DNA from 3 places in the Streptomyces johnsoniae genome. Region 3 is predicted to be linked to each of the others. Evidence: riboswitches for the same ligand, from Rfam matches in the RefSeq annotation. Region 3 holds a riboswitch; each other region holds the start of a gene.
The links. Region 3 has a riboswitch for cobalamin ahead of RM779_RS24820 (ABC transporter ATP-binding protein). Riboswitches for the same ligand answer to the same signal wherever they lie in the genome.
Positions count from the first base shown of each region.

Region 1 (10,277 bases), on a different contig from region 3:
CACGACCGCCGAGACCGGCACGACGGCGCCGCCGAAGCCGTCGGCGCCGGCCGAACTGCTCGTGGTCGGCCTCGGGCCAGGACCCCAGGAGTGGCTCACCCCGGAGGCGACCGCGGCCCTCGCCACGGTCGACCACGTGGTCGGCTACCGCGCCTACGTCGACCGGGTGCCCCGGCGCCCCGGCCTGGCACGGCACGCCTCGGGGAACACCGTCGAGGCCGACCGCGCCAGGTTCGCCCTCGGCCTGGCCCGCGACGGCGAGAAGGCCGCCGTCGTCTCCGGCGGCGACTCCGGGGTGTTCGGGATGGCCGCGGCCGTCTTCGAGGCGGCCGAGGACCCCGCCTACGCCGACGTGCCCATCCGCGTCCTGCCCGGCGTCAGCGCCCTGCAGGCGGTCGCCGCGCGGGCCGGGGCGCCGGTCGGCGCCGACTTCGCCGTCGTCTCCCTCTCCGACCGGCTCAAGCCCTGGGAGGTCGTCGAACGGCGGCTGCGCGCCGTCGCCGAGGCCGACCTGGTCCTCGCCGTCTACAACCCCGCGTCCCGCTCCCGCACCACCCAGGTCGCCGAGGCACGGCGCGTTCTGCTGGCGCACCGCAAGCCCGAGACGGTCGTCGTCGTCGGCCGTGACATCGGCCGGGCCGGGGAGACCCTCACCGTCACGACCCTGGGCCAGCTCGAACCGGACACCATCGACATGAAGTGCCTGATCGTCGTCGGCGCCTCCGCCACCCGCGTCAGTCCCGCCGGCCGGGTCTGGACACCGAGGTGGGTCGTGTCATGACCGTCCACTTCGTCGGCGCGGGCCCCGGCGCGGCCGATCTGCTCACGGTCCGCGCGACCCGCCTCCTGGCCGCGGCCGACCTGGTCCTCTACCCGGGCACCTACCTCGACGCCGAGGTGCTCGCCCACTGCGGCCCCAGGGCCGAACTCGTCGACACCCAGCACCTCGACCTCGACCGGATCGTGGACCTCCTGGCCCGCGGGGCCGCCGCGGGCCGGGAGGTCGTCCGCCTGACGTCGGGCGATCCCTCTCTCTACTCCGCCCTCGCGGAACAGACCCGCCGGCTCTCCGCCGCCGGGGTGGCCTGGGACGTCACGCCCGGCGTGCCGGCGTACGCCGCCGCGGCGGCGCTCGTCGGCCGGGAACTGACCGTTCCGCTCGTCGCCCAGTCGGTGGTGCTCACCCGCACCCGGGCCCGTTCGACGGCGATGCCGGAGAGCGAGTCGCTCGGCCGGTTCGCCGCGACCAGGGCGTCGCTGGTCCTGCACCTGGCGATCCGCCGCATCCGTGCGCTGATGACCGAGATCGAGCCCGAATACGGCGGCGACTGCCCCGTCGTGGTGGTCCACCGGGCCAGCCAGCCGGGGGAACTGGTCCTGCGCGGCACCGTCGCCACCATCGCCGATGCCGTCGAACGGGCCGGGCTGCGGCAGGCCGCCGTCATCCTCGTCGGGCGGGCCCTGGGAGGCGAAGGCGGCGAGTCGTACCTCTACGACAGCGCCCGGGACCGCACCGGCCTCAACGACCGCACCGGCCTCAACGACGGCGCGTCCAGGCCCACTGGGTGACGGTCCGCGCCGGTGTCCAGCCCGTGAACGCGCCGAGCGGCGCCGCGCTCTCCACGGCCAGCCGGGACAGCTCGCCGCCGTGCAGCAAGTAGGCGTCGGCGAGCACCCGTTCGGTCTCCAGCGTCACGCCGTGGACCACCAGCCGCCCGCCCGGGCGCAGCGCGCCGAGGCAGGCGTCGAGGACCCCGGGCCGGGTCGCCCCGCCGCCCACGAAGACCGCGTCCGGCACCGGCAGGCCCGCCAGCGCCTCCGGCGCCGTGCCCTCGACCACGGTGAGCGTGGGAACGCCGAGCCGCGCCGCGTTCCGCCGGACCCGCGCCGCCCGTTCGCCGCGCGTCTCGACCGCGGTCGCCCGGCAGGTGGGATGGGTGCGCAGCCATTCGATGCCGACAGAACCGGCCCCCGCGCCCACGTCCCACAGGTGCGCCCCCGGCGCCGGTGCGAGCCGCGCGAGCGCGGCCGCGCGCAGGTCGCGCCGGGTGAGCTGACCGTCGTGCTCGTACGCCTCGTCCGGCAGCCCGGTGGCCCAGCTGACGCCGGGGCCGCGCAGGTCGAGGGCGAGCACGTGCAACGCCGGTACGCCGGACGGCGGGTCGGCGAGCCAGCCGTTCGCCGTCGCCGCCGTGCGCGACTCCGTGGCCGCGCCGAGGTCGCCGAGGACCGTCACCGTGCTCTCGCCGTACCCGGCGCCGGCCAGGAGACCCGCCACCACGCCGGGGGCGGACCGGTCGGCGGAGAGGACCAGGACGCGGTGGCCCGGCGCGAGCGAACGCAGCAGCAGGTGCGCGTCGCGGCCGACGACCGTGACGACCTCGCTGCTCTCGGCCGACCAGCCCATCCGGGCCCGCGCCAGGGCCACGGACGAGACCGCGGGCTCGATCAGGACCGCCCCGGCGCCCAGCACCTCCACCAGGGTCGTGCCGATGCCGGACACCATCGGGTCCCCGGAGGCGAGGGCGACCACCGGCGCGGTGCCGAGCGAGTCGAGCAGGGCCGGCAGTCCCGCCCGCAGCGGCGAGGGCCAGGTCTCGCGCCGCTGCCCCGCCACGGGCGGCACCAGGCCCAGATGCCTGCTGCCGCCCAGGACGACGCCGGCGCCGCGCACGACGCCCCGCAGCCGTTCGGGCAGCCCGTCCCAGCCGTCCGCGCCGATGCCGACCACCGTGATCCGCGGCCTGAGCGCGGGGTCCGCGGGGACTCCCGTGGCGTTCACCATGGAACGAGACGCTATCGTGAACGCCGGAAGGCACGAGGTGCCCCAGTGGCCCAGCCATCGGAAACGGTGGGGAAGGCCGGTGGGGAGAATCTGGGAAGCCGGTGAGACTCCGGCACAGGCCCGCTGCGGTGAACCGAGCCCGCTCACGACGAGCAGGGACCCGGCAAGTCCGAAGACCGGCCTCGCGCCCGAGCACTTGGGTCTGGACAGGACCCAGAGGATGGCGAAGCGAGCGGGAGCCTCACATGCCGGCGCAGTACCCCTTTTCCGCAGTTCTCGGCTGCGACACCGAGCACCCCGACGGACTCGACGACATGGGTCTCGCGCTGATCCTCACCACCGTCGCCCCCGAGATAGGCGGCGTTCTCGTCCGGGGCGAGAAGGGCACCGCCAAGTCGACCGCGGTGCGCGCGCTCGCGGCCGTGCTGCCGCCCATCGACGTCGTGGCGGGCGACCGCTTCGCCACCGACCCGAACGACCCGGGGGCCGCCTCGCCCGACGGCCCTTTCCCTGCGGACGCCGCCACCGAGACGCGGCCCGTCCGCCTCGTCGAACTGCCGGTCGGCGCCACCGAGGACCGCGTCCTCGGCTCGCTGCACCTGGAACGCGCGCTGGCGCACGGCAAGGTCGAGTACGAGCCCGGCCTGCTCGCCCGCGCCCACCGCGGCATCCTCTACGTCGACGAGGTCAACCTGCTCCACGACCACCTCGTCGACCTGCTGCTGGACGCCGCCGCGATGGGCCGCGCCACCGTCGAACGGGACGGCGTCTCCGTCGAGCACGCCGCCCGGTTCGTGCTCATCGGCACGATGAACCCGGAAGAAGGCGAGCTGCGGCCGCAGTTGCTCGACCGGTTCGGGCTGACCGTCGAGGTCGCCGCCCCGCGGGACCCGCGCCTGCGCGCCGAGGTGGTCAGGCGGCGGATCGCCTACGACACCGAGCCCCGCACGTTCGCCGAGCGCTACCGGGCGGCCGATGCCGCGCTCACGACGCGGATCGCGGCGGCGCGCGAACGGGTCGGGAAGGTACGCCTGGGCGAGCCTGCGCTGCTCAAGATCGCCGAGGTGTGCGCCGCCTTCGAGGTCGACGGGCTGCGGGCCGACATCGTCACCGCCCGCGCCGCCGTCGCCCACGCCGCGTGGGAGGGCCGCGACGAGGTGACCCGCGCGGACATCCGCCGGGCCGCGATCCTCACGCTGCCGCACCGCCGGCGCCGCAAGCCGTTCGACGCCCCCGGCCTCGACGAGGACCTGCTCGACCAGCTCCTCGGCGACACCGAGCCGCCCCCGCCCGCGCAACCGCCTCAAGGTCCCGAGGACCCGACGCCGCCGGATCGTGGCGACGGCAGCGATGACGGGGCGGGCGACGGGTCCGGCCACGGTGACGGCCCGCCGGGTGACGGCCCCGGCCAGGACGCGCCGGGCGCTCCGGCGGCCACCGCGCCCGACACGGACGCCGGCCACCCGGCCGTTCCGGCCTCGGCGCCCTACCGGCCCCGGCTGCTGACCGTCCGCGGTCTCGGCGACGGCGCCGCCGGGCGGCGCAGCCGGGCCCGCGCCGCCATCGGCGCCCGGGTCGGCGCACGCCGCGCCGACGGAACGTCCGGGTCCCTGGACCTCGTGGAGACCCTGCGTGCCGCCGCCGGCGGCGGCAGGACCGCGCGCCGAACGGCCGGCGGCCGGCCCGAACTGCGCCCGGAGGACCTGCGGCACGCCGTCCGGGAGGGCCGCGAGGCCAACCTGGTGATGTTCTGCGTCGACGCGTCCGGCTCCATGGCCGCACGCAAACGCATGACGCAGGTGAAGACCGCGATCCTCTCGCTCCTGCTCGACGCCTACCGGCGCCGGGACAAGGTCGGCCTGGTGACGTTCCGGGGCCGGCAGGCCGAACTCGTCCTGCCGCCGACCCACTCGGTCGAGATCGCCGCCCGCCGCCTCGACGAACTGCCGGCCGGCGGCCGGACCCCGCTGGCCGAGGGCCTCCTCGAATCCGCCCGCGTCCTGCGGCGGGAACGGCTCCGCGACCCGCGCCTGCGCCCCCTGCTCGTCGTCGTCACCGACGGCCGGGCCACGGGCGGTCCCGACGCGGTCGCCCGGTCGCGCCAGGCGGCGGAGTACGTCGCCGCGTCGGGCGTCACCTCCGTGGTCGTCGACGGCGAGACCGGCCCGCTGCGGCTCGGCCTGGCCGCCGACCTCGCTGACCGGCTCGGCGCCGAACACCTGCCGGTCACCGAGGTCAGCGCCGAGGCGCTCGCCGGGAGTGTCCGCGACCGCACCGGCGGCCTGAGGGGGGCTGCCTGATGCCGCAGGGCCGGCCCCCGACCGTTCCCGACGACGGCCTGACCACGCGGCAGCGGCGCAGGCGCCCCCTGGTCGTCGTCCACACGGGCGAGGGCAAGGGCAAGTCGACCGCCGCCTTCGGCCTCGCGCTCCGCGGCTGGAACCAGGGCTGGCGCATCGGGGTCTTCCAGTTCGTCAAGTCCGCGAAGTGGCGCGTCGGCGAGCAGGACGTTCTGGAGCGGCTCGGCCGGCTCCACGCCGAGACCGGCGAAGGCGGGCCCGTCGAGTGGCACCGGATGGGCGCGGGATGGTCCTGGGCCAGGAAGCGGGGCGACGCCGCCGACCACGCCGCTGCCGCCGCCGAGGGGTGGGCGGAGATCAAGCGGCGCCTGGCCGCGGAGACCCACGACCTGCTCGTGCTCGACGAGTTCACCTACCCCATGGCCTGGGGCTGGGTCGACGTCGACGACGTCGTCCGCACGCTGGCCGGGCGGCCGGGCCACCAGCACGTCGTCATCACCGGGCGCCGGGCCGACCCGAGGCTGGTCGAGGCCGCCGATCTGGTCACCGACATGACCAAGGTCAGGCATCCGATGGACACGGGGCAGAAGGGCCAGCGGGGCATTGAGTGGTGAGACGGGGGTGCGGCTGCCGCGGCTGATGGTCGCCGCGCCCGCCTCGGGACAGGGCAAGACCACCGTCGCCACCGGCCTGATGGCCGCCCTGCGCGCGGCCGGGCACGAGGTGAGCGGCCACAAGGCAGGCCCTGACTACATCGATCCCGGGTACCACGCGCTGGCCACCGGCCGTCCGGGCCGCAACCTCGATCCGCACCTCGTCGGCGAGCGCCGCGTCGCCCCGCTCCTGCTGCACGGCGCCGCGGGGGCCGATATCGCCGTGATCGAGGGCGTGATGGGGCTCCACGACGGCCGGCTCGGAACGGACGGCTTCGCCTCGTCCGCGCACGTCGCCACGCTGACCCGCACGCCCGTCGTGCTCGTCATGGACGTCGCAGGGCAGTCCAGATCGGTCGGCGCGGTGGCGGCGGGCATGGCCGCCTACGACCCCGGGGTCCACGTGGCCGGGGTCGTGCTCAACCGGGCAGGATCGGCCCGCAACACCGCCGAGATCGAACGGTCGCTGGAACGCGCCGGGCTCCCCGTCCTCGGGGTCGTGCCCCGCGACGACCGCCTGTCCGCGCCGTCGCGCCACCTGGGTCTCGTTCCGGCCGCGGAACGCGACGACCCGGCGCGGCTGATCGCGCGCCTCGGCGAGCGGCTGGCCCGGTATCTCGACCTCGACGCGCTCCTGGCCGCCGCCCGCGCGGCCCCCGACCTCGGCACCGAGGAGCCCTGGGAGCCGGGCCGCGAGGTCGTCGCGGCCGGGGACCGGCGGCCGGTCGTCGCCGTCGCGGGCGGCCGTGCCTTCACGTTCCGGTACGCGGAGACCGAGGAACTGCTGACGGCGGCCGGATGCGCGGTGGTCACCTTCGACCCGCTCACCGACACCGAACTCCCCGCGGGCACCCGGGGGATCTATCTCGGTGGCGGCTTCCCCGAGGTCTACGCGGCCGACCTCGCCGCCAACGGCGCCCTCCTGCACGACCTGCGCACCGCCGTGCGCCGCGGCATCCCCACCGTCGCCGAGTGCGCGGGGCTGCTCTACCTCGCCGCGTCGCTCGACGGCGCCGAGATGGCCGGGGTCCTGCCGACGGCGACCGCCATGACCGACCGGCTCACCCTGCGCTACGCCGTCGCGACCGCCGCCGCCGACAGCCTGGTCACCCGGGCCGGCGAACGGGTCACCGGCCACGAGTTCCACCGCACGCAGGCCACGCCCGCGGCCGGCACCGTTCCGGCCTGGCGGATCGACGGCGAGGCCACGGGGTTCGCGTCGGCCACGTGCCACGCCTCGTACCTGCACGTCCACTGGGCCGGCCACCCCCGGCTCGCGCAGCGCTTCGCCGACGCCGTCCACGCCGCGGCACCGCACGCCGCGGCACGGCACGTCACGCCCCGCCCCGCCGCCGTGCCCCACGCCCCGAGCGAGCCGGTGCCGGACCCGCTGCGCCACCACGGGGACCGCGAGACGGGCCCGGGACTGATCGACTTCGCCGTCAACGTGTACGACGGCGGGCGGCCGGAGTGGCTCGACCGGGCGCTGCGCCGAAGCCTCGACCGGGTGGCCGACTATCCCGATCCGGCGCCGGCCAGGGCCGCCGTGGCCGAACGCCACGGACGCCACGGTGACGAGGTGCTGCCCACGGCCGGTGCCGCCGAGGCGTTCACCCTCGTCGCGCGCCTGCGCGACTGGCAGCGGCCGGTCGTCGTCCACCCCCAGTTCACCGAGCCGCACGCCGCGCTCGAACAGGCGGGCCACCACGTCACCCCCGTTCTCTGCCGTCCCGACCGCGGATTCCGGCTGGACCCGGCGGACGTGCCGGAGGAGGCCGACCTCGTCGTCATCGGCAACCCGACCAACCCGACGGGCGTGCTCCACCCGGCCGAGGTGGTGCGCGGCCTGCGGCGCGCGTGGCGCCTTGTCGTCGTCGACGAGGCGTTCATGGACGCCGTTCCGGGCGAGCGGGAGTCGCTGGCCGGGGAACGCCTGGCCGGGGTCGCCGTGATCCGCAGCCTCACCAAGCACTGGTCCATCCCCGGCGTGCGCGCCGGGTACGTGGTCGCCGACCCCGGGGTGATCCGCGAACTGGCCGCCCACCAGCCGCCGTGGTCGGTCTCGACGACGGCCGTCGACGCCACCGTCGCCGCCTGCTCCGCCGCGGCGGCATCCGAAGGACGTGACCGGGCCCGCGCTCTCGTCCGGTGGCGCGACTACCTCGCGGACGGGCTGCGCGAACGGGGCTTCGAAGTGATCGCGTCCTCGGCGCCGTTCGTCCTCGCCCGCCTCGGCGATGGCACGCACCCGCTGCTGCGGGCCCGCGGCATCGCGGTACGGCGAGCCGACACCTTCCCGGGTCTCGGCAGCGACTGGGTCCGCGTCGCGGCCCGGCCGCCCGAGCGCACCCGGCGGCTCTTCGCCGCCCTGGACGCACCGCTCCCCCCGCCGGTGGCCGCGGTGGCCGCCCCATGACGCCCGGCGCCTCCCGAGCCGCCGGGCTGCTGCTCGGCTTCGCCGCCGACCGGCTGCTGGGCGATCCGCGCCGCCACCACCCGGTGGCGGGCTTCGGCGCGGTGGCATCGGCCCTGGAGCGGCGGATCTACGCCGACCGCCGTTCCCGCGGCCTGGCGTACACCGTCGCGCTCGTCGGGGGAGCGGCCCTGGCCGGGCGCGCCGCGGACCGCCTCGCCGAGCGGTGCCCGGTCGCCCACGCGGCGGTCACCGCGACCGCCGCGTGGGCGGTGCTCGGCGGCCGTTCCCTGGAGCGGGAGGCGCTCGCCGTCCACGCCTGTCTCGACCGCGGTGACCTGCCCGCGGCACGGCTGCGCCTGACCCACCTGGTCGGGCGCGACACCAGCGGCCTGGACGAAGCCGGAATCGTGCGGGCCGTGGTCGAGTCCGTCGCCGAGAACACCTCCGACGCCGTCGTGGCGCCGCTGGTGTGGGGCGCGTTCGCCGGTGTCCCCGGGCTGCTCGGCTACCGCGCGGCCAATACCCTCGACGCCATGGTGGGTCACCGCACCCCCAGGCACGAGCGGTTCGGCTGGGCCGCGGCCCGGCTCGACGACCTGCTCAACCTGCCGGGATCGCGGCTCGGCGGGGCCCTCGCCGCGGCTGCGGCGCCGACCCGCGCGCGCCAGGCGCTGGCGGCCTGGCGCGCGGACGCCGCCGCCCACCCCAGCCCGAACGCCGGCGTCGTGGAGGCGGCCTTCGCCGGATCGCTCGGCGTCCGGCTCGGCGGCACCAACCGCTACGGCACCAGGACCGAGCACCGCCCGGTCCTGGGCACCGGGCGCAGGGCCCGGCGCGCCGACGTTCCGCGGGCCGTCCTGCTCGCGAGGCGGGTCGGCACGGGGGCGGCGCTGCTGGCGGCCGGCGCCGCCCTGGCCGGCGGGCGCTCCGTGCGACGCTGAGTGGGAGGGACCGGTCTGGTGTGGCCGGTCTGGTGTGGCCTGGTCATGGGTACCGGCGGGTCGCCCGTGCCGGCGAGGCGGGTCGGTGTGGGGGCGGCGCTGCCGGGTACGGGCGCCGCGCCCGCACCCGCGACCGGTGACGGTGGCCGCCGGGCGGGCCGGTGGAGGTCCCGGTCCCGCGTGCCTCGACCGGCCGCGGGGACGAGAAGGACGCGACGGCCCGCCCCGCCGGGGCGCTCTCACCGCAGCCGCAGGACCCACGTAACCGCCTCGCGAACGTCGTGGACCGTTCGGACGCCCGAAGGGCCTGGCGGGCGGCGGACGACGACCACCGGCACGGCCAGCCGTTCGGCGGCGGCCAGCTTCGGCCAGGTGTAGGTGCCGCCCGAGTCCTTGGTGACGAGCACGTCGACGGCGTGGCCGTCCATCAGGTCCAGCTCGCCGTCCAGGTGGAAAGGACCGCGGCTGGTGACCAGCCGCCATCGCCCGGGCAGGGGCAGGGCGGGCCGGTCGACCACGCGGGCCAGCACGGCGCGATCGGCGAGCGCCGGCACGAAGCGGGCCAGCTCCTGGCGGCCCACCGTCAGGAACGGGCGGGCGCCGAGCGCCGCGGCAAGACCGGCGGCCTGCTCGTGCGTGTCGGCGTACCGCCACCCGGAACGCGGCTCCCACCCTGGCCGCTCCAGCCGCAGCAGCGGCACGTCGGTGCAGGCGGCCGCCGCGTTCGCGGTCATGCCCACCGCGAACGGGTGGGTGGCGTCGACGACCGCGTCGTACCCGGCGAGCGCGGCCCGCAGCCCCGCCACGCCGCCGAAGCCGCCGACGCGGACCCGCCCGACGGGCAGCCGCGGCCGCGCCACCCGGCCGGCCAGCGAGGTCGTGACGTCGACACCCTCCTCGATCAGCCGCGCCGCGAGCGCGCGGGCCTCCGAGGTGCCACCCAGCAGCAGCAGTCTCATGCGCCACCCCCGGGCGCCAGGACCGGCAGACCGGGGGGTGCTCCCTCCCGGGCCAGCGCCAGCAGCGCGTCGAGGTCGAGATGCCGCTCGACCAGGTCCGCGATCAGGTCGATCCGACGCTGACGCGCCGCCGCGAAGCTCACCCCGGAGGGGGCCAGGCCGAGGGTTTCGGCCAGGAACGCCGAACGCAGCTCGTCGCCCTCCAGCGCGCCGTGCCACAGCG
Region 1 is NZ_JAVREV010000008.1:345,842-356,118, reverse strand. It holds gene RM779_RS17045 (precorrin-2 C(20)-methyltransferase) at 1-781, shown strand, start outside; gene RM779_RS17040 (cobalt-precorrin-4/precorrin-4 C(11)-methyltransferase) at 778-1,569, shown strand; gene cbiE (precorrin-6y C5,15-methyltransferase (decarboxylating) subunit CbiE) at 1,538-2,785, opposite strand; cobalamin riboswitch at 2,819-2,970, shown strand; gene RM779_RS17030 (VWA domain-containing protein) at 3,031-5,085, shown strand; gene cobO (cob(I)yrinic acid a,c-diamide adenosyltransferase) at 5,085-5,699, shown strand; gene RM779_RS17020 (cobyrinate a,c-diamide synthase) at 5,689-8,154, shown strand; gene RM779_RS17015 (cobalamin biosynthesis protein) at 8,151-9,095, shown strand; gene RM779_RS17010 (cobalt-precorrin-6A reductase) at 9,335-10,054, opposite strand; gene RM779_RS17005 (cobyric acid synthase) at 10,051-10,277, opposite strand, start outside.
Region 1: linked by a shared signal. The riboswitch ahead of RM779_RS17030 (VWA domain-containing protein) and the one ahead of RM779_RS24820 (ABC transporter ATP-binding protein) in region 3 are both predicted to bind cobalamin.

Region 2 (10,277 bases), on a different contig from region 3:
GCGCCCTTCCGCACCACCCAGGCGCCGGCGGCCCCAGGCGGCCCGCCCCGCCGGGCGGCGATGAAGGACATCCTCATGCCCCGCGCCGCCACCGGCTACCGTCCCCTGCTGCGCACTCCCGGCGCCGCCGCCTTCTTCCTCACGGCTGCTGTCGGCCGCGTCGGCATCGCCATGACCGGCCTCGGCCTGGTCTGGTTGCTGCACGCCCGCACCGGCTCCTACGGCACCGCCGGCCTCGCCACCGCCGGGTTCGCTCTCGCCGAGGCCCTGCTCGGCCCGCAACTGGCCCGTCTTACCGACCGGTTCGGCCAGTCCCGCGTCCTGCCGTTCTCCGTACTCGCCCACGGCGCCGCCATCGCCGGTGTGCTGGCGGCCACCACCCCCGCCGCCGCGATCACCGCCGCCACCTGCGCCGGTGCGGCCGTTCCCCAGCTCGGTGCCCTGTCCGCGGCCCGCTGGGCCCACCTGCTGCGCGGCGAACGGGCCGACGAGCTGCCCGCCGCCTTCTCCCTGGAATCTCTGGCCAACGCCACCGCCTTCCTCCTCGGGCCGGTCCTGGTCACCTCGCTCGGCGCGGCCGACGGCACGGCCCTGGCCAGCACCATTGCCGCGGCCCTGATCCTCGGCGGGGCGGGGGCGCTGGCCACCCAGGGCCGCACCGCGCCCCCGCCCAACCGCGAGCACACCGAACGTGCCCGCACCGGCAGGACCCTGCGCCGGCCGGCGTTCCTCCTCCTCGCGCTGCTCAACCTGGCCATCGGGCTGTACTTCGGCACCATGGGGGTCGCCGTGAGTGCCTTCGCCATCGGCCACGGGACTCCCGGTGCCGCCGCGCCGATCATCGCCGCCGCCGCGCTCAGCGGGCTGCTCGCCGGCTGGCTCTACGGGCTGCGGCGGCACCCGGCCCCGGCGCGCCGCCAACTCGTCATCGCCGCCGCCTGTCTCACGGGGGCGGCGCTGCCGCTTCCCCTTGCGCCGTCCGCCGTCTGGCTCGGCGCGGCGGTGGCCGCCGCGGAGGCGGCGGTTCCGCCCACGCTCGTCCTGCTGAACGTCCTCACGGAACGGACCGTTCACCCGGCCGTCCTCACCCAGGCCCTCGCCTGGAACAACTCCGCCAGTGCGGCCGGTTCGGCACTGGCGGCGTCCCTCGCCGGGCGCGCCGCCGACGCGTGGGGGGCCTCCGCCGCCCTCGCGCAGGCCCCCGCGGCCGGGCTCGTCCTCCTCGTCCTCTCGCTCGTCCTTGCACGCGTCCTCTCAACGGCCGCTCGGCGGTCGGGCGGGGCGCCCGGGGCGGGTGATCCGGACGAGAACCGCGCCGCGTAGTGCCGTGGGGCGGTGAGGCGCCCGGAACGGTCACGCCTGGCATATCGAACGCCGATCGGCCGCCGGACGCTGCGGACTGCAGGCGTTCCGCTCAAGACGCGACAGACAGCCCCGGTCCACGGGCCGCCACCGGTCGGTCGGGCCGAAACGGAGCCGCCGAACGGCCGGGGGGCCGTCTCCCGCAGGGGGAGACGGCCCCGTTCACACTGCTTCGCGATGGGATGCCGTCAGCGAAGGTAGACGTTCGGCTGCGGCGGGCGGGTCATGCCGGCCCCCAGGAAGTAACTGGGGTGCGGCGGTTGGTTGTAGGCGGTGTTCTGCCAGGCCAGCGCGACCCGGTACTGGGCGTCGTGGGCCAGGGTGTGCAGCTTGACGTCCGTCGCGGTGCTCGTGGCATAGATCCGCAGAGCATTGTTGCCCGAGTGCCGCCAGATGACCTCCTCGCGCCAGTCGCCGAACAGGTCACCCGACAGAACGGGGGTGGACTTGGTGCCGTTGCTGGCGGCGACGCCGCTGGCGGTGAGCAGGCGGGTGTCGCCGCCGGTGCCGTACTTGTCGATCTGGGTGCCGTTCAGCAGCTCCCGCACGGGGTCGGCGTCCCACCAGGCGAGGAAGTTCGCCGAGGAGGGGTTACGTCCCACGTTGCCGCCGGAGGAGTTGCGCAGCTGGTTCATGTTCGGGCCAGAACCCCAGAACTCCGCGCCGGGGTTGCCGGCGTAGATGTCCGCGGCCACACCACGCCCCGGTCCCTCGGAGCCACTGGTCGGGGTGCGGTGGATGTTCTGGCCGGTGCGGGCGTCGTGCAGGTCGGAGCCCGGCTGGTTGCCCGACTCGTGGATGGAGAAGACCTCGAGCCCCGAACGGGAGGGCACGAAGTCGCCCACGTGCAGGGCGTCACCGTGGCCGTAGCCCGTGGAGTACATCAGGCGGCCGTTGTCATCAATGGTGGCGGCGCCGTAGACGATCTCCTGCCGGCCGTCGGCGTCGACATCCGCGATGGACAGCTGGTGGTTGCCCTGCCCGTAGGCGGCACCGTTGCCCGAGGCGTTGGAGTCGAACGTCCAGCGCCGGGTGAGCTGCCCGTCCCGGAAGTCCCAGGCCGCGATGACGGCGCGGGTGTAGTAGCCGCGCGCCATGACCAGGGAAGGGCGCTGGCCGTCGAGGTAGGCGGTGCCGGCCAGGAAACGGTCGACCCGGTTGCCGTAGTCGTCGCCCCAGGACGGGACGCTGCCCCGCGGAGGTTCATAGGTGACGGTGTCCATCTCCGCGCCGGTCTGCCCGTTGAACATCGTCAGGTACTCGGGGCCGCTCAGGATGTAGCCGCCGGAGTTACGGTGGTCCGCGTTCGCGTTGCCGATCACGCCGCCCTGCCCGTCGCGGGTGCCATCGGCTGTCTTCATCGCGACCTCGGCGCGGCCGTCGCCGTCGTAGTCGTAGACCTGGAACTGCGTGTAGTGCGCGCCGGCCCGGATGTTGCGGCCCAGATCGATACGCCACAGCCGCTGGCCGGTCAGCTGGTAGGCGTCGATGTAGACGTTGCCGGTGACCCCGGACTGGGAGTTGTCCTTGGCGTTGTCCGGGTCCCACTTGACGATCAGCTCGTACTGACCGTCACCGTCCACATCCCCCGGGCTCGCCTCGACCGGCGTGTACCCGGAGCCGGGCCGCTGGAGGGGAACGTCGAGGTAGTTGCCGCCGGTGAAGCGGAGCGAGCCTTCCGACGGTTCCTGCTCGGTGCCGTCCACCACCGCACGCACGGTGTAGGAGGCGTCGGCGGGAGCGCCCCGGTCCAGGTAGTTGGTGGAGTCGGTGATCGGCGAACCGTTCACCTTGGTCGAACCGCGGTAGACGTTGAACGCCGTGTCGTAGCCTTCGGTGCCGAGCAGCCGCCAGGACACCAGGTTCCCGTCACCCGAACGGACCGACACCAGGCCACGGTTGAGGTCCTCCATCTGCAGGGCCTCGCCGGTCGGCGGGTCGGGGTCCGGGTCCGGGTCGCCGTCGACCGGGACCAGCTGCCACTGCTGATTGGCACCGTCGTTGTCGGTGTACTGGGAGACCCGGGCGCCGTCCGCCGTGGACCGCTCCCACACCTCAAGCGCCTTGCCGCTGCGGCGGTTGATCAGCTGCACGTAGCCGCTGTCGGTGTCCACGACGCGGAACTGCTGATTGGCGCCATTGCTGTCGGGCCACTGGATGACATTGGCCCCGTCCGCGGTGGAGAGCGCCTCGATGTCCACCACTTGACCGCTGAGCGCCGACTTCAGGCGGTAGTAGCCGCCCCCCGAGTCGACGAACTGCCACTGCTGCCAGGCCCCGTCGTCACGCGACCACTGAACGATCGGCGCCCCCTCGGCAGTGGCCGCGTCGTTCACGGACATCACCTTGCCGCTGTGCCGGTTGACCAGCACGTAGGACGCGTTCGTGTCGATGACCGCGGCCTGCGCCGCGGGCGCCGGAAGAGCGACCAGCGACACCGCGGCCATCAGCACGACCAGCACCGAGGCCAGCAATCCACGGGTACTTCGGAATCTGCGAAGCGAGAGATACATGACGGCTCCTTCGAAAGCGATTACCGAGCCACGCACCCACCGAGCAACCAACGATGAAACGATTCATGACCACGGCGCACGAACAGCCCGTGATCAGGTCGAGCGGGGTGTGGGAGCGCTCCCGCAGCGTAGAACCGCCGCTTCCGGAACCGCAAGACGCGTGCGCCGAATACATTCAACCGACGAGCGGCGGCCGCGTAGCAGCCGCACGCGCAGCACCGCGAAAGGCCCCGGATAGAAAGCGCGTTCGCCTGGCCAACCCGACCGGGCCGCGGCCCAGGCCCCGGCCCGGAGCCCGCCCGCCCGCCCGCCCGCCCGCCAACTCGGCTTGCCGCCGACCGGGGTGACCAACGCCCAGGCGCCCCGCGCACCATCAGCTCGCCCGCACGCGAAAAGGTTCGCCACTCCGGGCACTTGATGAATCAACCGCAGGGGAGCGCTCATGGCGCTCCGGAACGCCCGCCCGCCGTCGGGGGCGACGCGCCGTCCCCCGGACCCGACGCCCAACTCGCCTTGATACGACGTCACTGCGACACCGTGATCAACCTTTCACACACTGCCCAGCCGTGCGCGGCGCATCATTCTGATCGATTGTGATTGCACTCGATGCGATCGGGTCCATTCTATTGACGCCTGTTCATCTCTGTTCAATGATGCGAATCGATGGTCGGCCCTGGACACCGGCACAGGTAAGTGGCTGACGTGGAGGAGGACTTCATGCGGCACGAGGATCGACGGCGCACCGTCCGATGGCGATGGGACTCGTTGGAGGACGGCAGCGTCCACGGCGGCCGCTGCCGCATCGCGGGCATGGCGCCCTTCCGGCCAAGCACGAGGGCCGACCCGCCGGACATCAGCTGGACCTGAGCCGGGGCCAGCGGCTGGAGCCGTCGGAGGACAGCAGCGCAGACGTACCGGACGGAGAGTGCGCGTGCGTGCTCGGGCGTGGTTCCGGCATCACACCGGATGAGGAATCGATCCGGCTGCTCAGACGAAGTCCGTGAGGGAAGCGGGGGCGCGACCCGAAGGATACGGATGATGGAGTGCACCAACGGTTCCGCGCGCGGGCGTGCGACGTGAGGGTGCTGAAGGACTACGGCGGCGGGTGCCGCAGGGGTCGTGCGCGGCCCGCCGCTGCCGTGGGCAACCGGCAGCGAGCAAGCCCGGCTCCGATGCCTCGGGCTGGACAACTGTCGGCATGCCGAGCCCGAGGGTCCCCTGGCTCAAGACGTTCATCGACAACGACACCCGCTGCACCCGGTCCCTGTGCCCGGACCCGGCTGACTGGAACGGCATCTCCGGCTGCCAGAACGCAGGCCGGTACGAGCCGGCGGTCGAGTAGGCGCCCGGCCACGGCTCGGCAAACACCCCCCTCCGCCCCGCCCGGATCTTCGCTGAGACCTGTGAGGTCACCACCTGTGAGGTCACCAACGGCAGAACAAGTCGCCATGGGCGCCTACCGCCCGGTCCTGACGCCCATCTGAGCCGCACACCGCCCCCGCGGAAAACCCCTACGAAGAATCCCCCACACAAGGAGTCATCAATGACGATGCGACGGCGTACATTCCTGGGCCTGAGCGCGGCCGGCGCTGCGGGCGTGGGCGCGTCCCTGCTCGGTGCCGGGCAGGCGCTCGCCACCCCCACCCGTCACCTGCTGGACGCGCCGACCGAGCCGTTCGCCGTAGGCGTGCGTGAGTACGCCTGGACGCGCGGCGACCGCCGGTGCACCACCTTCGTCTACTACCCCGCCACCGGCACCCCCGGCGGGAACCCCGTCACCGACGCTCCCGTAGCCGAGGGCGCCTTTCCCATCTGCAACTTCACCCACGGCTACGGCTCCAGCCCGCAGAACTCCGAGTTCTTCATCCGCCCCCTGGCCGAAGCCGGCTTCGTCGTCCCCGCGCCCCACTTCCAGTTCAACTTCGACGACGTCTACAACGGCAACCAGTCCAAGGACGTCTCCGAGATCCTCACCCGGACCCTTGCGCTGAACGGGTCCGACGACCCTCCCCCAGGCCTTGGGGGCCTGGGAGGTACCCCCATGCGGCCACATCGACGCGGCTCCCGGTGTCGGCGTGTCCGGTCACTCGATGGGCGGCATGACCACCCACGGCATGCTCACCGCCTGGCCCGACGACCGGATCACCGCCGCGATCCCGCAGTCAACCGTGGACATGGGCGACCCGGCCAGCGCGGTCGCGGCCAACGTCCTGTTCGTACACGGAGACCAGGACCCCACCTGCCCCTACGACGAAGGCCGCCGGGCCTACGAGGAACTGCCGGCCCCCAAGGCGTTCCTCACCTACCTCGGCGGAAACCACACCAGCTTCTGGGGCGACGACCGGTTCCCCGCCACCTGCGTGGACTGGATGCGCTGGAGCCTGTACGGCGACACCGCCGCACGCGACCGCCTCCCCGAAGACGCCAGTGGCGACGACACCGCCTGGGAGTTCGTCCAGGAGTAGGCCCATCGATGCGGAGGCCGTGTCAGAACCGGCTTCTGCACCGCCTCTGCGCGATTCCGAGCGATTCCGAGCGAAAGGAAAAGATCATGACCCATACATCCCGTGCGAATCCGTGGCGATGGCGGCTGCTCGTCGCCGCGTCGTTGTTCGCGTTGGTAACCGCGCCGCTCTCGGCAAGCGGTCCCGTTGCCGCGGCGGAGAGCACGGCCGGCGGCGAGGCTGAATCAACCGATCCTCTCGTCGCGCTGTCCGAGCACGTTTCCCCGCACTCCGCCGCGGACTTCACGGCCGGCTCCTGGGCACCCTTCGCGTCGGCCAGGGACGCCGCCGTGCAGCTGATCGAACGGGGAGAGGCAACCGCCGCGGAGCGTACCGAGGCGCGCGCGGCGCTCCAGGAGGCCACCGATGACCTGGTGATGGTCCGCGGCCTGACGACTCTGGTCGCCGACTACGAGACAGCGTCCCCACCGACTACACCGCTGCCTCCTGGGCTCCCTTCGCCGAAGCGTTGACCACCGCGGCCGATGTCGCAGGCGACCCGTCGGCGACCGTGCCGGACGTCGCGGCCGCCAAGACGGACCTGCAAAGTGCCGCTTCCGAACTGGAACCTTTGCAGGGGTCATTCGAGACCATCACGAACGACGCCTTCTGGAACGACACCGATGGCAATCCCATCTACTCGCAGGGTGGTGGCGTTTTCCGGTTCGGCGACACGTACTACTGGTACGGCGTGCACTACGCCGGCGCCGAGTCCTACCGAGCAGATCCGTCGAGGAAGTACGACAACCAGGTCACCTTCGTGTCGATCCCGGTGTACTCCTCGCAGGACCTGGTGAACTGGACTTTCGAGAACGACGTCGCCACGACTGCCACCGGCCTCGGCGACCTGGGCGGCAACCTCGGCGACGCCGGCTGGGTGGGGCGTCTTGGCGTCTCGTACAACGAGAACACCGGCAAGTACGTGCTTCCCGTGCAGATGTGGCACCCGGCGCACGACCACGGCGTTCTGTTCCTCCAGGGCGACTCGCCCACCGGCGACTTCGCCTTCGGCAACTTCCAGACCCAGGTGCAGAACTCGCCGACCACGGGCACCGGGGACCAGACCGTCTTCACCGACGAGGACGGGCAGGACTACCTGATCTTCTCCAACCGGGAGGGACGCTCCCGGGCTTTCGTCTCCAAGCTCAGCGAGTCCGACTCGCTGAGCGCGGAGCCCGCGGTCGAGGTCGGCTACAACGCCGATGGCCGCGAAGGCAACGCCATGTTCAAGCTCGACGGCAGCTACTACCTGGCGGCCTCGGACCTGCACGGCTGGAACTCTTCGGTCAACCATGTCATCGAGTCCACCACCGACGACATCCAAGGTGATTACTCGGACGAGTACACCCTCCCGGGTACCGAGATGGACTACAGCCACGTGACCCAGACCGGGTTCTTCGTGACGGTCGAGGGAACGGAGCAGGACACGGTGCTGTATGCCGGCGATCGCTGGGCCGACTTCGCGTGGAACGGCATCGGCTACAACCAGTGGATGCCGATCAACCAGAACGAAGCGGGCGAGCTCCAGTTCCATTCGATGAGTCAGTGGCAGTTCAACGCCGCAACCGGCCAATGGCGGGTCGGGCCGCAGAACAACTACATCCTCAACCCCGACTTCCAGGCCGACCGGATCATCGTCTCGGACCTGACCGGGTGGACCAACACCGGCGGCAGCGTGACCAACGTCGAAGGCGGCGCGAACTCCAGCCGGTTCGCGTTGCAGGTCAGCGGCGGCGGCACGCAGCAGGAGATCGACGTGCCCGAAGGCGCCTACGCCCTGTCCCTGTCCGCCAGGGGGGAAGCCGGCGAGGTCGTGGTCACCGACGCCGACGGCAACGACAACGTTCTGGAGGTCCCCTCCTCCGGTGGCTGGTCCGAGCACGAGCTGACCGGGATCGAACTGCCCGCCGGGCCCGTCACCGTGACGGTCCGCTCCTCGGGGTCCGGCGGCTTCACCGTCGACGGCCTCTCGCTCGTCCGGCAAACGGGATAACCGGCCCCCGAGCCGTCCCGTTGACGTACCGCCGGTGCGGGCGGTCTCCCCTGCTCGCCAGCAGCCGTCTCCCGCGCCGCTACTGATCGCTTCCCGCACCGGTCAGGGGCGGCCGGGGCCTGGCCTGGGCGGGCCTGGCCGGGCCTGGCCTGGCCCGGCCGGGGGGGAATGACGCGCTGTGATAGCTTGCCGGGGCCAGTCGAACCCACACGTGCGTGGGTCAGGGAATCCGGTGCGAATCCGGAACTGACGCGCAGCGGTAAGGGGGACGGGCGGGGCAGCGGCCACTGGACCACGATCATGACCACGATCACGGTCCGGGAAGGCGCCTCGTCCGGGTGATCCCGAGTCCGAAGACCTGCTGGCGGCCTCCGCGCCCGGCGTCGTGCGGCGGAGGGACACCGTCCGACAGGGTTCCGCGTTCGAGCCCTCGACACCCGGGGAAGTGCATGCCGGTCGCGCAGTTCGTCCGTCCTTCCGTCCTGGTCCTCTCGGGAGCTCTGCTCCTGACCGCCTGCGGTGCCGACGCGTCCTCGCCGCCCTCGTCATCGCAGCCAGGGGAGAGCGGCTATCCGCTGACGCTCGACAACTGCGGGCGGACGGTGGAGATCGCCGCCCCGCCCCGGCGGGCGGTCTCGCTGTCCCAGGGCACCACCGAGATCCTGCTGTCCCTCGGTCTCGCCGACCGGATCGTCGGCACCGCCACCTGGACCGACCCGCTGCCCGAGGCGCTGGCGGAGGCCGGTGCGTCGGTGCCCCGGCTCGCCGACAACGCCCCCTCCTTCGAACGGGTCCTGGACACCGAACCGGACTTCGTCTCCTCGTCCTTCAGCTCCCTGCTCGGCACGGGGGGCGTGGCCACCCGCGAGCAGTTCGAGGAGCTGGGGGTGCCCACGTACCTGTCCCCCGCCGACTGCGTCGGCAAGGACAACAGCGGCGACGGTGACGGGGTGCGCACCCAGGCGTTCACCATGGAGACGGTCTACGGCGAAGTCCGCGAGCTGGCCAGGGTCTTCGACGTAGAGGAGCGCGGCGAGGAGCTGGTCGCCGAGCTCGAAGCACGCGCGGCGCGGGCCACCTCCGGCATCGACGCGTCCGGGGTGTCGTTCCTGTACTGGTTCGCCAACTCCGAGGCCCCCTACATGGCGGGCTGCTGCGGCGCTCCCGGCGTCATCACCGACGCGTTCGGCGCGGAGAACGTGTTCGACGATACCCACGAGGAGTGGCCCCAGATCAACTGGGAGACGGTCGCCGACCGCGATCCCGACGTGCTGGTGATCGGCGACCTCGCCCGCGACTCGCAGACGGCCGAGAGCGCGGCGGAGAAGATCGCGTTCCTGGAGTCGCACCCGGTGACCCGGACCATGACGGCTGTCCGCAACGAACGGTACGTCCTGCTCAGCGGTCAGGCCATGGACCCGACCATCCGCACCGTCGAGGGCATCGAGCAGGTGGCCGCGGCGCTGCGCGAGCACGGGCTCGCGGAGTGAGCCACGGCATACGTCCGGCCACCCGCGGGGGTCTGCTGTGGGGGGCCGGACTCGCCGCGCTGTGCGCCTCCGTCGCCGTGACCGTCACCATCGGCCCGGCGTCCATCGGCGTCGGCGACGTCTGGTCCACCATCGCGGCCCGCCTGGGCTGGGGCACCTCGGATCTCCCCAGGCTGCGGAACGAGATCGTGTGGAACCTACGGCTGCCGCGCGTCCTGCTGGCGGCCGTGTGCGGCGCGGGACTCGCGGTGTGCGGGGCGGTGATGCAGTCGCTGCTGCGTAATCCGCTCGCCGACCCCTTCGTCCTGGGCGTCTCCTCCGGGGCCTCGACCGGGGCCGTCGTGGTGGTCGTCCTCGGCGCCGGCGGCGGCGCGCTTTCGGTCTCCGGGGGCGCGTTCCTGGGGGCCGTCTGCTC
Region 2 is NZ_JAVREV010000008.1:328,373-338,649, forward strand. It holds gene RM779_RS16945 (MFS transporter) at 76-1,323, shown strand; gene RM779_RS16950 (rhamnogalacturonan lyase family protein) at 1,551-3,875, opposite strand; gene RM779_RS16955 (hypothetical protein) at 4,593-4,742, shown strand; gene RM779_RS16960 (hypothetical protein) at 5,074-5,217, shown strand; gene RM779_RS16965 (alpha/beta hydrolase) at 5,975-6,340, shown strand; gene RM779_RS16970 (hypothetical protein) at 6,427-6,852, shown strand; gene RM779_RS16975 (family 43 glycosylhydrolase) at 6,849-8,372, shown strand; cobalamin riboswitch at 8,552-8,752, shown strand; gene RM779_RS16980 (ABC transporter substrate-binding protein) at 8,822-9,862, shown strand; gene RM779_RS16985 (FecCD family ABC transporter permease) at 9,859-10,277, shown strand, end outside.
Region 2: linked by a shared signal. The riboswitch ahead of RM779_RS16980 (ABC transporter substrate-binding protein) and the one ahead of RM779_RS24820 (ABC transporter ATP-binding protein) in region 3 are both predicted to bind cobalamin.

Region 3 (10,277 bases):
CTCGCCGCCGCTATCGGCGTGACGCACTCGGCGGCCAGCCAGACCGTGGCCCAGATGAGCCGCCGCGGGCTCGTCACGCTCGAAGTCGGCAGCGACGCCCGGCAGCGCGTCGTTCACCTCACGGAACGGGCCCGCGCGCTGCTGCCCGCCCTGGACGCGGAGTGGGCCGCGGTGGAGGCCGCACGCGCCGACCTGGAAGCCGAACTGCCCTACCCGCTCGGCGAACTGCTGACCGCACTGGAAGCCGCCCTGGAACGGCGGCCGTTCCGTACACGCATCGCCGCTGCGTCCGCAGGGGCTCATGAGTACGATGACGGGCGATGATACGAACACACAGGGGTCCGGCCGGCGCCACGCGGCGTACCGCCGTGTCCGCCTGTGTACTCGCCGTCGTCGCCCTGCTGTGCGCCATCGGGCTGTGCACGCCCTCCGCGGCCCACGGCGGCGGAGAGGGGCCGCGGCTCCACACGAGCATCGAGCCGGACATGGACTACGAGGAGCCGGGGAGCAGCTGCCACGGCGGCCCCGGCATGCCGGCCGACCCGGTGCCCCCGCCGCCCGTCCCGCTCCACGTGCCCGCCCCCGACCCGGTCCCGCGCGCCGCACTCGACTGCGCCGCGCCGGGCCCGGCCGGGCCCGTACACGACGCCGTGCCGTCCGTGGACCTGCACCGCCTCCAGATCCAGCGCACCTAGGCCGTGTCGTTCGGATCTTCGCGGGGCCGCGCCGCCGGCTACGGCACCTCTCCCTCCTTGCCCGCCACCGGGCAGGAGGGGCCCAGTTGTCGCATCGCGCGAGTACGTCCCCCAGACTCCGTCCGGGAGGTACCCCCACATACGAGCTGCGATACTCCTCCCCCAGCCGCCAGGCTGGGGGAGCACCGCATCCAACGACGCGGCCTGATCCACGAAGATCCAAACGACACGACCCAGGGCGGGAACGTGACGCCGCCCCACCGGGTCGCGCGCCGGTCGTGCGCGCCCGTGCACCACACCCCCCGTTCCCCTCTCTCGCCGAGGACGTTGCCATGGCTGCCAAGAAGAACAAGAAGAGCGCCGCTGTCGGGCGCCGCGAGAAGATCGAGGAGGCCCGCCGTAGGGAGCGGGCCCGCGATCGCCGCAACCGCCTGCTGACCATCGCCGCGAGTGTCGCCATCGTCGTCGCCCTGGTCATCGGCGGCATTTTCATCGTCTCCTCCTCCGAGGACGACGACGGCGACAACACCGCCCAGCCAGGCGAACCGGCGGACATCACCGGTGTGGAGACCTGGTCGGACCTCGCCCGCGACCACGTCGAGGGCGAGGTCGACTACCCGATGAACCCGCCGGCCGGCGGCGAGCACTCCCAGGTGTGGATGAACTGCGACGCGGACGTCTACGAGGACGAGATACCGAACGAGAACGCGGTGCACTCGCTCGAACACGGCGCCGTGTGGGTCACCTACAACGACACCGCCGCGGAAGCCGACCTGGAGACCCTCAGCGAGCGCGTCTCGTCCACCTCCTACTCCCTGATGAGCCCCATGGCGGACCAGGAGTCGCCGATCACGCTCACCGCGTGGGGCGCGCAGCTGCAGCTGGACACCGCCGACGACCCGCGGGTCGCCGAGTTCTTCGACTCCTACGTGCAGGGTCCCCAGACCCCCGAGCCCGGTGCCGCGTGCACGGGCGGAATGTCGCAGTGACCGGCCGCCGGGCCCTGGTGGCGGCCAGCGGCCTCACCGGCCTGGTCGCCGCGGTGCTCATCGCCGTGTCGGCGTTCGTGCCCACCGCCGAGGACGATCCGGGGGAGGACTCCGCGGACGTCGGCTTCGCCCGCGACATGGCCGTTCACCACCAGCAGGCCGTCGAGATGTCGTTCATCGTCCGCGACCGCACCGACGACGAGGAAGTGCGGCTGCTCGCCTACGACATCATCAACACCCAGGCCAACCAGCGCGGCATGATGCTCGGCTGGCTGGAGAACTGGGGGGCGAGCAAGAGCACGAACACCCCCATGGTCTGGATGCCGGGGCACGAGGGCGGCGGTCACGGCGGCGGCGGCCCCATGCCCGGCATGGCCACCGACGAGGAACTGGACGCGCTGCGCGAGGCCGAGGGCCGCGACGCCGAGGTCCAGTACCTGGAGCTGATGACCGTGCACCACCGCGGGGGCGTGGACATGGCCGCGGCCGCCGTGGCACGGGCCGACACCGAGGAGATCACGCGCCTCGCGGCCGGCATGGTCGAGGCGCAGGAGTCCGAGATCTCCCTGATGGCGGACATGCTGGAGGAACGCGGCGCCTGACACGTGTCAAAACGCCGCGCGCGGAAACTCGGGTACCGCCCGATGCCGCCGGCCCGGGACCGCGTTACCCGGCTCCGGGCCGGCCGGCTTCCACGCGGGGCACGTCAGGCACGCGAGGAGCGCCCATGAGCAGCACCAAGGCCACGGTCCGCGACAATACGGACGCCTCCCGCTTCGAGGCGTGGCTCGACGGTGAACGGGCCGGCTTCGCCGACTACCTGCGCACCGGCGACCTCGCGGTGTACCCGCACACGGAGGTGGCCGAGGGCTACGAGGGCCGCGGCGTCGGCAGCAGCCTGGCCAGAACGGCGCTCGACGACGCGCGGAGCCGCGGGCTCCGGGTGCTCGCGCCCTGCCCGTTCATCTCCGGCTGGCTGGAGCGGCACCCCGAGTACCACGACCTCGCCTACCGCAGCGGCAGCCGCGTGACGGACTGATACCGCCGGGACGCGCGGCGCTACCGCCCCCGCAGCCGCTCCATCTCGCGGCGGTCGCGTTTGGTGGGCCGGCCCGTGCCCCGGTCGCGCACCGGCAGCGCCGCCGTGACCTCGCGGGGCGGCGGCGGAGGGCTGTTGTCCACGAAGCACTCGGCGGCGACGGCCGCGCCGACCCGCTTGCGCAGCAGCCGCGACACCACGACGAGCCGCTCCCGGTCCGGCTGCCGCACCCGCACCTCGTCGCCGGTCCGCACCGGGTGCGCGGGCTTGACCCGCTCGCCGTTCACCCGCACGTGCCCGGCCCGGCACGCCGCGCCTGCCGCGGACCGGGTCTTGGCCAGCCGGACCGCCCAGATCCACGCATCGACCCGCACGCTCGTCGCGTCCTCACCCATGCCTTCGACTCTAGCCCTCCCGGTCCCTGCCCGGCCCGTCCCGGCGCCTCCGGCGAGCCCGGCGCCGAGGACTCCGCGGAGCCGGGGGAGACGCCGGGCGCGGAAACCGAAGGGGCCACGCCATCCCCCGGCGGCACCCAGGCCCCTGGCCCCGCGCCCACGGAGGCCGCCGAATGGTCGGGCGAGGACGAGGAGTTCGCCCAGGAACAGGCCGAGGGGACCGAGACCTGAACTCACGTCTGCCGCAAGGCAGATCGACAACCGCATACGCGTACGGCCGAGGGAAGCCGGTGAGAATCCGGCACTGACCTGCAACCGTGAGCGGCGCCCGCCTGGGTGCCGTGAGTCGGATCACTCGCGCCGCACGTGAGACCGCTTCCCACTGTCACGGACCGCGGCGTGGAGACCCCGCCGACCTGTACCCCTCGCTCACCCCGCTGTCCTGGCCCGAGGTGCCCGCGCTCCCGGCGCTCGCCGTGCTCGCGGGGCTGCTGCCCGCCGTCCTCGCCCCGCCGCCGCTCCCGCAGCCGAGGGAGGCCGTCGCGTGATCGTCTTCGGCGAGGTGGGCTTCGCCTACCACGGTGCACAGCGCCCGGCCCTCAGCGGCGTCCGCCTGCACATCGGCGAGGGCGAACTGTGCCTGGTCGCCGGCCGCACCGGCGCCGGGAAGTCCACGCTGCTCGGCGCGGTCAACGGACTCGTGCCGCGCTTCACCGGCGGTCGGCTCTCCGGCCGCGTCACCGTCGCCGGGCAGAGCACGCAGAGCCGTTCCCCGCAGGAGTTCGCGCACTTGGTCGGCGTGGTCGGCCAGGACCCGCTCGCCGGCTTCGTCACCGACACCGTCGAGGAAGAACTCGCCTACGGAATGGAGCAGTTGGCGGTCGGTCCCGACACCATGCGCAAACGCGTCGAGGAGACCCTCGACCTGCTCGGCATCGCCGACCTGCGGCACCGCCCCCTGCGCACCCTCTCCGGCGGGCAGCAGCAGCGCGTCGCCATCGGCTCCGTCCTCACCGCCCACCCCGCCGTCCTCGTTCTCGACGAGCCCACCTCCGCCCTCGACCCGACCGCCGCCGAGGAAGTGTACGCGTCGTTCGAGGACTACCTGGTGACCGAGATAGCCGGGCACGCCCAGACCGCCGACTACTTCTACCTGATCACCGTCAACGGGACCGCCACCTCGGTCGGCGGCTGCCAGTTCCTCCTCGACGAGGGCGACGACGTTGCGCTCACCTGGACCGAGGCCGAGTAGACCGCGGCCGCCCGCCGGGCCGCACGGGCGGGTGAACGCTCCCCCGTTCACCCGCCCCGTCCGGGCTCCGCGCGGCGAACACCGCGGCGTTCCCGACGCCGACGAGCGTCGCCGCCCGGCTTGGGCATCGTCGGACCCGGCCGCCTCGACCACCGTGGCCGCGTCGCCTGCTGCGGGACACCCCCGCGGCCCCTGGTCACGCCCCGGAGCCTTGGCCCTCCGGTCCTCCCAGCCGCCCGAGGCCATCCGCAGTCTGAGAGAGTATCCGGCAATACCGCAGCCGGAGGGGCCAAGTGACCACTGGGACAAGGATGTTGAGCGCCGCGACGCTGGTCGTTCTGCTGGGTGCCACCGCCTGCGGCGCCGAAGAGCCGGCGCCACCGGACGGCGACGGCCCCCGGCCCGTCCGCACCCGGGAGGACACCCCGCCCGCCCCGGAGCCGGAGTCCGAGCTGACCGAGCCGTCCCCCAGGGAAGACCTGACCACCCCCCTGCCACCGCCGGAGCCGACGCCGCAGAGCCCCGAGCCCACGCGGACACCGCCCCCGGCGGCGGAGACGCCCCCGCCCCCGGAACCGCCCGCCGAGCCGACCGGGCCCCAACTGCGCCCGGAGGACTGCGAGATCGGCGACGCGATCTGGGACGACTACCTGCGGCAGCTGTGCGAGGAGTACATGACCGGCGCCGGGTAGGACGTTGGGCCAGGACCTCAGGGCCGCAGGAACTCCAGGTCGATGCCCCAGGAGTCCAGGACCCCGCCGTGCCCGCCGGCGCGGGCCGCGCGTTCGACATCCGCGAACAGGCCGCGCTGCGCGGCCGGATCGCCGTCGGCGAGGATGCGGCGCAGCCGCGGTAGCAGCCGTTCCGCCGCCCAGCCGCGCCCCAGCGGCCGGCGCGACAGCTCCCACTCCAGGAACTTGTTGTAAGGCCGGACCCGGCCGTGCAGCGCGAACAGCACCTCCAGCGCGAACGGGACACTCTCCGCCGCGTCGAAGTGCGCCAGCGCGCCCCGGCCGTCGCGGTGACTCTTCAGGGACCGGTAGACCTGGTTGATGTACGCGTCGAGGTAGCCGGCCGCCTGCTCCGCCGCCTCCGCCGCCGTCAGCGTCCGCTTCCGGTCGAGGATGTCCGCGATGCCCCCGCCGAGGCGGTCGGCCAGCACCCGCGCGTGCACGTACGCGTAACGGGACCAGCTCTGCGGGTCGCCGGGCAGCCCGCGCCTACGGAACTCGGCGAGCTTCAGCACCACCAGGTCCAGCTGGTCCGACCGGTAACCGTCCAACGCGTCGAAGGCGGACGGCCCTTCGTCGCCGGTGACGACGTGCACGTCGAAGTCGGAGCGCACGGTCGGCATGCCGTCATGGGCCCGCGAGCCGGACAGGACCACCCCGAGGACGGTCGGATCGGCCTCGGCACGCGCAAGGAACGCGGCCAGGGTGGTTTCGGCGTCGGCGCCGGGGGTGAGGTCGTACTCCACGGTGAGAACTCCACGTCGATGTGTCCGCGGCCCGGCGGGCCACGGATGCCTGATCCATGTCGACGTCCGTGGCCGCACGACGCGGCCACCGGGGGATTCACCTCACACCGCGGACGCTACCCGCGACCGCCCGCGCCACGGAAGCGAATTAGACGCCCACCGCTCCGTCGATGCCCTCGCGCAGCAGGTCGGCGTGCCCGTTGTGCCGCGCGTACTCGTGGATCAGGTGCAGCATCACCAACCGCAGCGACACCGTCTCGCCGGTTCTGGTGTGCCGCCCGGTCACCTCCAGCGACTCCGCCGCCGCCTCGACCCGCCGTGCGTGCGCCACCTCCGCCTCCCAGGCCGCGAACACCTCAGCGGAAGTGTCCGCCTTGCTGGCAGCATCGCGCACGGTTGCCGCCCGTACCCGGCTGTGCCGAATCGCCGCGCACATGGCGGGCATGACCGCGATCGTGCTCCACGACATGGGGGCGCACCGGGAAAGCACCCGCTGGTTTCATACCGCGGGCCGTGCCGCAGCGGAGAGCGGGGACCGCGACCTGCACGCCTGGGTGCTCGGCCGCGAGGCGATGGTGCCGCTCAACTTCGGGGCCGCGGCGGTCGCCGGACAGATCACCGAGCAGGCGCGCGCAGTGGCCGCCGGACGGGCCACCGCGGCCACCGCACTGGTCACCGTTGTGGCGGCCCGTGCACACGCGGCTCGTGGTGACCGAGCGGCGGCGCTGAGCGCAATCGACGAGGCCGAAGGGCTCCTGAGCCGTTTGCCCAGCGACCAAGCCGCCGATACGTGGTTCGGCTACCCGGAGCAGAAGCACCACGTCCATCTTTCGCAGGCACTCACCCTCCTCGGCGAGACCCGGCGTGCGTACGCGTCACAGGACCGGGCTCTGCAACTGTCCCGGCGCCCCAGCGTGATGACGCGCAGCCTGATCGCTCTGGACCGGGCGGCCTGCCTCGCACACAACGGTGAACGTGGCGAGGCCGCCCGTATCGCGGGTCGTGCGTACGACGAGCTGCCCGCCGCACACCGGCAGGGCCTCACCCGTACTCGGGCCCGGTCGGTGTACGCGGCGGTCAGCGGCGTCCCCGATGCCCAGCGGCTACGGGAGGTGCTGGAGGCTGCCGCCTGACGCCGCACGCCCGCGTACGGCGTCAGGCGGCGCCGTGCAGGGCGCGCGCGAGAATGGCTTCCACCACCTCGGACTTGGCGTCCGCGTAGTGCTGCATGTACGTCCACTCGCGCTGTGCGAGGCGGCGTTTGGTCGCGGCGTACAGCTCGCGGTCTCCCGCGTGTGCCCGCAGCCGGTCGCGGAAGCGCAACATTCGGCCGGCCTCCGCGCAACCCTCGGGCAGCACATGCAGGTTGACCGCCCCGGCGGCGGGCGCCGGGTCCTGCTTGCGCAGGACGCGGTGCTCGTACCACTCCGGCTCCCGCACGGCCAGCCGGTAGCCGACGGCCGTGAGCGGGGGCACGTAGGCGGCCTCGTCGGCGGGGTCGGGCACCAGCAGCAGCATGTCGATGACCGGCTTGGCGGGGAGCCCGGGCACCGAGGTCGACCCGACGTGCTCCAGGCGCCGCACCAGCCCGTTCAGCCGCTGCCCGACCAGCGCGGCTTCCTGCTCGTACACCGCCGGCCACGCCGGGTCGTAGTCGGCGATGCCGACGCGGCCGTCGACCCGCGAGGGCTCCCCGACGCTCGCCGCCTCGATCTCCGCGTCCGTCATCGGCGTGCGCCGCCTGTCCTCGTCCACGTGCCGCCCTCTCGTCTCGTGCCCGTCGTCCGCCGAGGGTACCGGCCTACGCTGGGCGCATGCTCCGATGGGACGCGTCAGGCGGGCCGGGTCTGCGGATCGAGACCGCGGACGGCGGCAGGCTGCTGGTGCGCCAGGGGGCGAGGCCCCTGCTGTTCGGCCGCGTCGATCCGCACAACTACGGGGTGTCGCTGTTCCGTTGCCCCGGCTACGTCTCGCCGCTGCCGCCGGTGCGGGCGGCCGTGATGCGGCGGAAGCCCGACTGGGCGCACGTGTTCCGCACCCGGCTGGCCGCGGCGGGGAACGGGCCGCTGCACGCGGGCCGCTGGCTGCTCGACGAGGCCGGGCCGCCGCCCTACTGCTGGCGCGGCGACCTCGTCACGGACTGGCCGGCCGCCCATCTCGACTGGTTCGACGGCTGGCACGGCATCGTTCCGCTGCGCCCGCTGGGCGGCCAGGACGAGGGCCGGGTCAAGGCGTACCGCAAGCACGCGCGGGACGGGACGCTCGCGCCGGTGCTGCTGTGGTGGGTCAGCGGCCTCGACGGCCACCTGCTGCTCGACGGCCACGACCGCGCCGTCGCCGCCCTGGCCGAGGGCGCCGACCCGCCCTGCCTGGTACTGGCCCTCGGCCCCGACGCGGCGGTGCCGCGCGAGCGCGGCAGGACCCGCGCCTGGCCGGTCGCGGGCGGGCCCGCCGTCTGGGAGGCGGCGCGGGCCGCCGCCGGGATCAGCCCCGGAACGTTTCGAGCAGCCGTAGCCACACCTCGCTGACCGTGGGGAACGCCGGGACCGCGTGCCACAGGCGGTCCACCGGCACTTCACCCGCGACGGCGATCGTTGCCGCGTGCAGCAGTTCGCCCGCCTGCGGCCCGGCGAAGGTGACGCCGAGCAGATGCCCCCGGTCCAGGTCGACCACCATCCGGGCGCGGCCCCGGTAGCCGTCGGCGAACAGGGACGCGCCCGCCACGTTCCCCAGTTCGTAATCCACCACGCGGGTGCGGCGCCCCGCGCGCTCCGCCTCGGCCGCGGTCAGCCCGACCGACGCCACCTCGGGCTCGGTGAACACCACCTGCGTCACGGCGGCCGAGTCGGCCGTCGCCGCGTGCGGTCCCCACGCCGTGCCGTCGACCGGCTCGCCCGTGGCGCGGGCGGCGATCACGGCTCCCGCGACGCGGGCCTGGTACTTGCCCTGGTGCGTCAGCAGCGCCCGTCCGTTCGCGTCGCCCACGCAGTACAGCCAGCCGTCCGGCACGCCCCGCACCCGCAGCGCGTCGTCCACCTCCAGCCACGAGCCGGGCTCCAGGCCGACGGACCCGAGGCCCAGATCGTCCGTCAGCGGCCTGCGCCCGGTGGCGAACAGCACCTCGTCGGCCTCGATCCGCCCGCCGTCGTCCAGCGACACCGTCACCGGGCCAGACCCGCCGGGCCGGGCGAGGGCCGTGACGGACGTGCCGGGACGGATCGTCACTCCCCGTTCCGCAAGACCTTCCGCGACCAACTCCCCGGCGAACGGCTCCATCCGCGGGAGCAGCCGTTCCCCGCGCATCAGCAGCGTGACCTCGGACCCGAGCGCCGCCCAGGCGGCCGCCATCTCCGCGCCGACCACGCCGCCGCCGACGACGGCCAGCCTGCCCGGCGCCGCCTTGGCGGCGGTCGCCTCCCGGCTGGTCCACGGCCTGGCCTCCGCGACGCCTGGCAGGCCGGGGAGCTTCGCCGCGCTGCCGGGCGCCACGGCGACGGCGTGCCGGGCCGTCAACTGCCGCACGCTGCCGTCGGATGCCTCGACCGTGACCCGGCGCGGCCCGTCCAGCCGCCCGTGGCCGCGGATCAGGTCGATGCCGGCCGATTCCAGCCAGGACACCTGGCCGTCGTCGTGCCAGTCGGACACGAAGGCGTCGCGCCTGGCCAGGACCGCCGCCACATCGAGGGGCCCGCGCACCGCCTCCTTGGCGCCGCCGACCGCGCGGGCCGCGCCGAGCGCCGCCGACGGGCGCAGCAGTGCCTTGCTGGGGATGCACGCCCAGTAGGAGCATTCGCCGCCGACCAGGTGGGCCTCGACGATGGCGGTGGACAGGCCGGCGGCGCTGGTCCGGTCGGCCACGTTCTCGCCGGTCGGCCCGGCGCCGATGACGATGACGTCGTACTCGTTGGTGTCGTTCATGCGGGTGGTTGCTCCTCGAGAGATCGCGGACCGTCGGCATGGCTCGCGCCCACCGTAGGCACGGTGGGCCGCGGCTGTCCGGCGTCGGCCCGATCGGCGTGCCCTCACATTTTCTCCACAGAAGGCGCGAAGGCATGGTGTGGAGGGGCGTGGGGGCAGTAACGTCGTCGTCATGGCCGGGAGGGCGAGGGGGTGGAACGTGGCGGGGGATGGCGAAAAGCGCTCGTCGGGCGTGGTAACGGCGCTGGGCGCGGCATTCATCGGCGGGAGCGCGGCGGTGGTCGCGGCGTTCATCGGCGGGGCGTTCTCGGCCCCGGGCGAGGAGGAGGGCGGCGGTCCCGCACCGGCGCCGTCCCAGCAGGCGGAGGTGACAGCGGAGCCGTCTCCCTCACCCACCCCGACGGCGTTATCCGGACAGGTGCCGTCCGACGGCTCCTACAGCGTGAGCTTCCACTAGCCCCTGTCCTGCCGCGGGCTGCGGGCTGCGGACGAACGTCCGGTGCAGCAGAAGG
Region 3 is NZ_JAVREV010000015.1:148,717-158,993, forward strand. It holds gene RM779_RS24785 (MarR family winged helix-turn-helix transcriptional regulator) at 1-324, shown strand, start outside; gene RM779_RS24790 (hypothetical protein) at 321-695, shown strand; gene RM779_RS24795 (DUF3105 domain-containing protein) at 1,028-1,684, shown strand; gene RM779_RS24800 (DUF305 domain-containing protein) at 1,681-2,286, shown strand; gene RM779_RS24805 (GNAT family N-acetyltransferase) at 2,412-2,723, shown strand; gene RM779_RS24810 (RNA-binding S4 domain-containing protein) at 2,744-3,259, opposite strand; cobalamin riboswitch at 3,400-3,526, shown strand; partial or broken gene RM779_RS24820 (ABC transporter ATP-binding protein) at 3,663-4,208, shown strand; gene RM779_RS24825 (hypothetical protein) at 4,664-5,062, shown strand; gene RM779_RS24830 (hypothetical protein) at 5,080-5,847, opposite strand; partial or broken gene RM779_RS24835 (mycothiol transferase) at 5,996-6,229, opposite strand; gene RM779_RS24840 (hypothetical protein) at 6,291-6,980, shown strand; gene RM779_RS24845 (GrpB family protein) at 7,003-7,602, opposite strand; gene RM779_RS24850 (hypothetical protein) at 7,662-8,375, shown strand; gene RM779_RS24855 (dihydrolipoyl dehydrogenase family protein) at 8,332-9,765, opposite strand; gene RM779_RS24860 (TetR/AcrR family transcriptional regulator) at 10,172-10,277, opposite strand, start outside.